Regions from separate parts of the Idiomarina loihiensis L2TR genome, predicted to be linked through region 1. Evidence: predicted binding sites of a transcription regulator. Region 1 holds the regulator's gene; each other region holds the start of a gene.
What was found. Region 1 encodes LexA, which represses DNA repair genes until DNA is damaged. Its sites were predicted from a motif close to TACTGTATNNNNATACAGTA; they were not measured.
Positions count from the first base shown of each region.

Region 2: a site for LexA is predicted at 1,167-1,186, ahead of IL_RS13175 (ImuA family protein). Genes of this name have one in related genera too.
Region 3: a site for LexA is predicted at 1,265-1,284, ahead of IL_RS07925 (YebG family protein). Genes of this name have one in related genera too.

Region 1 covers NC_006512.1:274,839-277,112, reverse strand. The annotation lists gene plsB (glycerol-3-phosphate 1-O-acyltransferase PlsB) at 1-825, opposite strand, end outside; gene lexA (transcriptional repressor LexA) at 957-1,574, shown strand; gene IL_RS01320 (hypothetical protein) at 1,571-2,008, shown strand.
Region 2 covers NC_006512.1:2,759,281-2,761,554, reverse strand. The annotation lists gene IL_RS13185 (mechanosensitive ion channel family protein) at 1-156, opposite strand, end outside; gene IL_RS13180 (acyltransferase) at 169-1,080, opposite strand; gene IL_RS13175 (ImuA family protein) at 1,199-1,798, shown strand; gene IL_RS13170 (Y-family DNA polymerase) at 1,798-2,274, shown strand, end outside.
Region 3 covers NC_006512.1:1,666,264-1,668,537, reverse strand. The annotation lists gene IL_RS07930 (MFS transporter) at 1-1,177, opposite strand, end outside; gene IL_RS07935 (flavin reductase family protein) at 1-6, shown strand, start outside; gene IL_RS07925 (YebG family protein) at 1,313-1,627, shown strand; gene IL_RS07920 (M14 family metallopeptidase) at 1,704-2,274, shown strand, end outside.

The sequences.
Region 1 (2,274 bases):
AATCCGGTTCCACATCCAGGTCATAAAACGATCTAACACCCGGATAAGTGTTGAATTATAGTTGGCGGCTATTTCATCGATATAAGATAAAGCGCGCTTGCGGGCGGCTTCTTCACTAATCTTCTTACCTCTGGCTTCATCCGATACCGCTTTTTTTAGCGCCGGGGTATTAATGAGTGCTGACATCAGCTCTTTGCGCTGACTTAGTTTAGGGCCGGCAACAGCATGGCGCATACGGACGAAGTGAACTCGCGCTACCCGCGCCAATTTGTGCGCAATACGCATATCGGTGCCGTGGTCACGCGCCATAGTGCCCAGGCTCACCGAACGAGAGAAACGCAGTAACACTTGTCGACCAGAAAAAATTACCAGCCAGAATTTACGCCAATGGCCCGGATTATCTAAGTCACCGGTCATAGTATTACCGGCATGCGCTTCTTCTCCGGCCTGGCGGCCCCAGAATACGCCCGCAGGTATCAGTTGAACATCCAGCTCCGGCTGGTCTTTGTGCAGGGTTAATAACTGGTGAAATTCGGACACCGTTTGATCCGAGACCTCATTCGCCAATTCTTCCAGATACATGATTCGGTTATAGGTTTTACCATTAACCACAAGAGGGTCGACAGGGTCTGGCAAGCCACGCTTGTGCGCCGCCCGCTGTAAAATTGATAGATCCGCTTTAGAGGTTGAACGCATTACATAAACAATTGGCTTGCCAACAGTTGCTGAATGCTCTTCTTCAGTGCCATCCCAAATTTCCTGAAAGCGCGTTAACCAGCGTAACGGGTATTTAAAAATTGGGAAAAAGCGGCTTATTCCTTTCATATAGAGACCTCTGTTTTAAACAGAAATACAGGATACCAACTTCGTGTAAAAATGTCGTTCAAGAAATTACTTGCGAAATCAATTTACCTGTATATACTCACAGTATCACTGTACAAATAAACAGGTACATTATGCGCCCGTTAACACCAAGACAATCTGAAATTCTTGAGCTTATTAAGGATAATCTGCACGCAACCGGTATGCCGCCGACCCGTGCCGAAATTGCCCATAAGCTGGGTTTCCGCTCTGCCAACTCTGCGGAGGAGCACCTGAAAGCGCTGGCCCGTAAAGGCGTTATCGAAATACTCCCCGGCATGTCGCGCGGTATTCGCCTTGTCGGCGATGACTACGATATCGCCGATGGCCTGCCGTTAATCGGCCAGGTTGCAGCAGGTGAACCTTTATTGGCTGAACAACACGTTGAAGGCCATTACAAAATTGACGAATCACTGTTTCATCCAGCCGCCAGTTTCTTACTTAAAGTAAACGGTATGAGCATGAGAGACATTGGCATTTTAGACGGTGACTTACTGGCTGTACATAAAACCGAACAAGCACGTAACGGACAAATAGTCGTTGCACGAGTTGAAGACGAAGTCACTGTAAAGCGTTTTGAACAGCGCGGAAAAACTATTTTGCTTCATCCTGAAAATGAAGATTTCTCTACCATTACTGTCAACCTTGCCGAGCAAGTTTTTGCCATTGAAGGGCTTGCGGTGGGTGTGATCAGAAACGGAGCGACCTTATGAAAACTCAATATCAGCAAAAACTACATCACCCGGGTTTGTGGACTGCCGAAGCGCCGGTGTCGCCTTTCCCTGTAGACGCGAAACGCAGTCAGGATTCATTTGACGTCGATAGCCTGTCTCCGGTTGTACAGCGGGCTTTGCAACAAAAACCGAGCCAGTGGATAACAGTTATTGGTGGCGATAAAAACGTCATTCAGCAACTTATTGCCTGTGGCGTAGCTGAATCTCAAATCCGCTGGTTACGCAGTCATTCTGTCGAACGTTGTGAATGGGCGCTGGAACAGGCTTTACTAGCAGGTACCAGTAGTATGGTTATCGGTTATCTCGATTCGGTTTCCAGCCGTACCTGGCAGCGTGCAAAAATGGCCAGTAAATTAAGTGAAACACAATATTTCCTGTTTGATAAAAACACACTGACATCCCACCTGCACTAACCCCACCTTTGTTAGTGTGTTTTCTTCCCCAAGGCTGCTTTCGCAGCCTTTTTTTAACAGATCCGCTTATTTTTTGTTCGTTCGCGTGATTTGATCTGGATCTTTGGTTGTAAATTCGTTAATAAATGCAGTACCCGATTATAAAAATAATATAATAACGATAACTACAACAAAGAGTCAGTAGAGAAAGCGATTTCTGGGGAGAAGCTGTACCTTTTTCTGCTTACCTCTTTGTTCTTCTAATTCAGGCTAGCAAAACTTGCTTT
Region 2 (2,274 bases), 350 kb from region 1:
GTGCTCTATGGCATGATCGATAAGCCAACGCGCTATGGCATAGGTAATGTAACAACCAATTAGAACTAATAACGAACTGATAGCCAGACTCAGTTCCTCCAGGTTGCTCTGAAGACCGAATTTTTGTAGCCACTCTTTTACAAACTCGAAGTCCATTATAAAACTCCCTTAGCGGGTGCTGTGAATTTGCTTACGCATTTCGTCAATGGTTTGATCTTTTTCCTGCCAGCGCTGATTCAACCATTGTTGAAAATGGGCTCTGAAGACTTCGTCACTGGCGTAATCGCCGATTAAGTCAGCGGTAATGGGCCGTGTCTTTATATCAACATAGACGTTTTTCAATTGTCCGCTTAATAAATGCCAGACTACCGGGCGTTTATCGGTTCCCGGATAGACAATGGTAATATCCAGAATGGCCTCAAACTGACCTCCCATAATTTGCAAAGAGAAAGCCGTACCGCCGGCCTTAGGTGGCAGCAGGTTGCGAAAGGGGCTCTGTTTCTTTTCGTGTTTTTCCGGGGTAAAGCGCGTGCCTTCACAGAAATTCACCACAGTTGTAGGAATGTGGCGGAATTTGGCGCAGGAGCGTGTTGTTGTTGCAATGTCTTTGCCTTTTAAGTGTGGTTTTTTCTCCAGCAACTCTTTTGAGTAGCGTTTCATAAAAGGCATATCCAGTACCCAGCAGCCCCAGCCAATAATGGGTATCCACATAAGTTGTGACTTTAAAAAGAAGCGGGGCATAGGCATGTGGCGACGAGTCAAATGCATTAATACCAGCACATCGACCCAGCTACGGTGGTTAGCCATAACCATGTACCAGCCTTTTTCGTGGATATCGAGGTCACCTTCAATGTGCCATTCCATGCGTTGAGTCAGCTGGAACATCATTGACATACAGTACGCCCAGACTCTGAATAGAGCATTCCCCAGAAAAGAACAAATGCGCTGAGGCGTTTTAAAAGGCAGTAACACTTTAAAAATACCAATACTAATAATCGAAACACCAATAATAGCGGTGGTGATTAATCCCCATGAAAAGTTAATAACGACTCTGAAGGGAATGAGTATTGATGTCAGCATGCTGCCCTATCCTAATTAGAAACAATGAGATAAATAATAACTGAAGCCAGTAATGATGTCTGTTGGTAACGAGTAAAAATTAATGATACTGTATATATGTACAGTATTCGGAGGTTTTATGCAGACAAAGCTTCAGACTCTTATTCAGCAAGGGCTTGTTTGGCATGGTCAGGTTACCGACAATCAGACAGCAACCTTAAGCTCCGGTTTTTCGTCGTTAGATACGGCGCTGGGCGGTGGCTGGCAATACCCGGGGTTGCATGAGTGGCAGTTGCAAACTCCGTTTTCGGAACAGGCACTATTGTTGCCATTAATACAGCATGCGGTGCAACAAAAGCTGTCGGTTTTCTGGGTAAACCCTCCGGCCTGGTTGTCGGCTGCTGGCCTACATCATTATGGACTTAATGAGTCTATGCAGGTGGTTGTTCAGACCAGTGCAGAGAAAGCTGCCTGGGCGTTTGAGCAGATATTGCAGACAAAAAATGCGCTGGCTTTAGGCTGGTTTGCACAAAAAGAGACGACAGCTCAATCTGTTCGGCGTTGGTATAAAGCTGCCCAAACCGGGCAGATGGGCGTGGTCTTGAGCGAACCCGCTTTAAATGAAGAGGCGCGGGCTTATTCTAACCGTGTACGGTTAAAGCTTGGTGAATCGGGTGTCACGCTCGACATACTAAAACGTAAAGTGGGTTGGCCGCTGGAAGGCGTTGTTCTGAACTAATGTGGCTATATTGTCATTTTCCCCAACTACTACTGGATAATCGGGTGCGCTTACAGCCTGACAGCAACACCCTGCCGCTGGCACTTTACCAGTTACAAGGTAACCAGTCGGTTATAGTGCAGTGCAACACCTTGGCGCGGGAGGCTGGGGTCAAACCCTCTATCCAGACGGTTATGGCAATATCGCTTTGTGAGCAACTGCAACTTGTTGAATATATTCCGGAGCGTGAACAGCAGGTTTTACAGCAATTAGCCACCCGACTTTACCAGTGGGCAGCTAAGTTAGTTTTGTATCCACCCAAAGGTCTGGCAATTGAGTTGAGTAGTCTGGCGCAGTTGTATGGCGGGATGGATGCGGTATTTAACACGTTATCCCGAGAGGTTGATGCGCTGCCGATTAAGGCTCAGCTGGCAGTCGCGGATAACCCTTTAGCCGCTCAATTATTAGCAGAATATGACTGCCCGGTTTCGTTAAAC
Region 3 (2,274 bases), 1.4 Mb from region 1:
GACTAACTATGTTGGGTGTTCTGCGACTGTGCTTTTTAGTAACCCAAAAGAGTAGCAGACCGGCCAGCGACAGCGCGCACCCAACCCAGCCGGTTCCCTGCCAACTAAGTGGAGAAATAATAGCAAGACCACCCAGCCAGGCACCTAAGGCGTTAGCCGCATTAAAAGCGGAGTGGTTTAACGATGCTGCTAAAGTCTGGGCTTCTCCGGCAACGTCCATTAAACGTACCTGCAGAGCCGGAACCAGCGCGGCGGAACTACCAAGTAATAACACCATAGGCATCACCGTCCAGAGACTCTGCAGTGTTAAGGGAAAAATTGCCAGCACAATTGCCGACCATACCAGAGAACCGCCAATGGTTAATTTCAGATTTCTGTCGGCAGCCCAGCCGCCGACCAAACTACCCGCCAAGGATCCCAGTCCGTAGATAAATAAAGCAACAGGTATCCAGTGAGAATCCAAGCCGGTGGCGTTTATTAGTGTTGGAGCTATGTAGCTCAGTACCGCAAACATGCCGCCGAAGCCAATGGCCCCTATGGCTAAAGTCAGCCAGACTTGAGGGTTTTGTAATGCCTGCATCTCTCCACGGGCAGAAGTTTTCTTTTCATTCGGGTGTTTGGGTACCACAATGAAAATCATGACAAAGGCCAGTAAGCCTAGAGCTCCCACGGTATGATATACGGTGCGCCAGTCAATAAGCTGCCCTAACCAGGTGGCTAAAGGGTTTCCGACCAGGATAGCTACCGTGAGTCCCATCATCACCATAGTTACTGCCATACCACGTTGATTTTTACGAACCATATCGGCCGCAACCAAACAGGCAATCCCGAAATAAGCACCGTGAGGCAGGCCAGTTAAGAAACGTAACACCTGAAGTAATGTGTAATTGTCTGCTGAGGCACTGGCGAAGTTGCCCAGAGAAAATGCCAGCATTAGTGCAAGTAACATAGGTTTGCGTGGCAGCCTGGCAAATAAAATGGTAATAAGCGGAGCTCCGATAACCACACCAAGCGCATAAAGACTGATTAAGTGGCCTGTTTCCCGGGTGTCGGTATTAAAGTCTGCAGCGACGTCGGGCAGCAGCCCCATAATGACAAACTCACCAATACCAATGGCAAAGCTTCCAATTGCCATTGCAAAAATGGCCAGTAGAACTTGTATTTTTGAGAACTGCATAGGGCGGATTTACTTCCTGTCGTAACGAAGGCCTGTTCGGAGTGCGCAGTTTAGCGAATGCTACAACTATTGCAATCTATGTCACTTTACTGTACAAATAAACAGTATATTTACACATCAGCAAAGGACCATACCATGGCTGTAGTAACCCAATATGTAGTTATTCGCGACGGAGCCGAGAAAATGACCTTCACTTCAAAAGCCGAAGCCGATGCGCACGATAAAATTCTGGATATGGCAGAAGCCCTGAACCCATTGATTAAAAGTAGCGAACTGTTCACTGATGAGCAACAACTCGAGGATATGGCTCTGTTTTTAGCGAAAGAGCGTGAAAATATACTCATTGCTTTAGGGGCTAAAAAGCCTAAAAAACCTAAGACTGAAAAAGCATCGACAGAAAAAGTGGAAGCGTCCAAGCCTGCGGATAAGGAATCGACCAAAGCGGCTTAGCTACCGGTATTTCATTTGGTGCCGGCAAAGACTTTGCTAATATAGCAGCCTTGTTTTAAGTGAATAGGATTAAAATATGACGCAACAAACGATTTACCATATCGGAACACCGGGCACCCCATGGGGAGCGACAGAAAAAGCTCAGTGGCTGGCCGAGCAAACGAAAAAGCGCTCTTACTTCGATGATGTGGTCAGTAAGATTGAAACCTTTAAAAGCGATTTCGATGTAGACCAATATGGTGAACTTGCGTACGACAGCGGTACTTATCCTTTATTTGTGGTCAGAACAAAAAACTGGGATGACTCGAAGCCAACGGTTTTGGTTACCGGCGGAGTACATGGGTATGAAACCAGTGGTGTCCATGGTGCGTTGCGCTTTATTGAAACCAAAGCGAAAGATTACCAGCCACACTTCAATGTGGTGGTAGCGCCATGTTTGAGTCCCTGGGGCTATGAAACCATCAACCGTTGGAATCCGGCGGCCATTGATCCTAATCGCTCTTTTGTCGCTGATTCTCCTGCCGGGGAATGCGCGCACATTATGAATTATGTTGCTGGCTTAGGCGTAGATATTCTGGCCCACATAGATTTACACGAAACAACGGATACGGATAACAGCGAGTTTCGTCCGGCCAAAGCGGCGATGG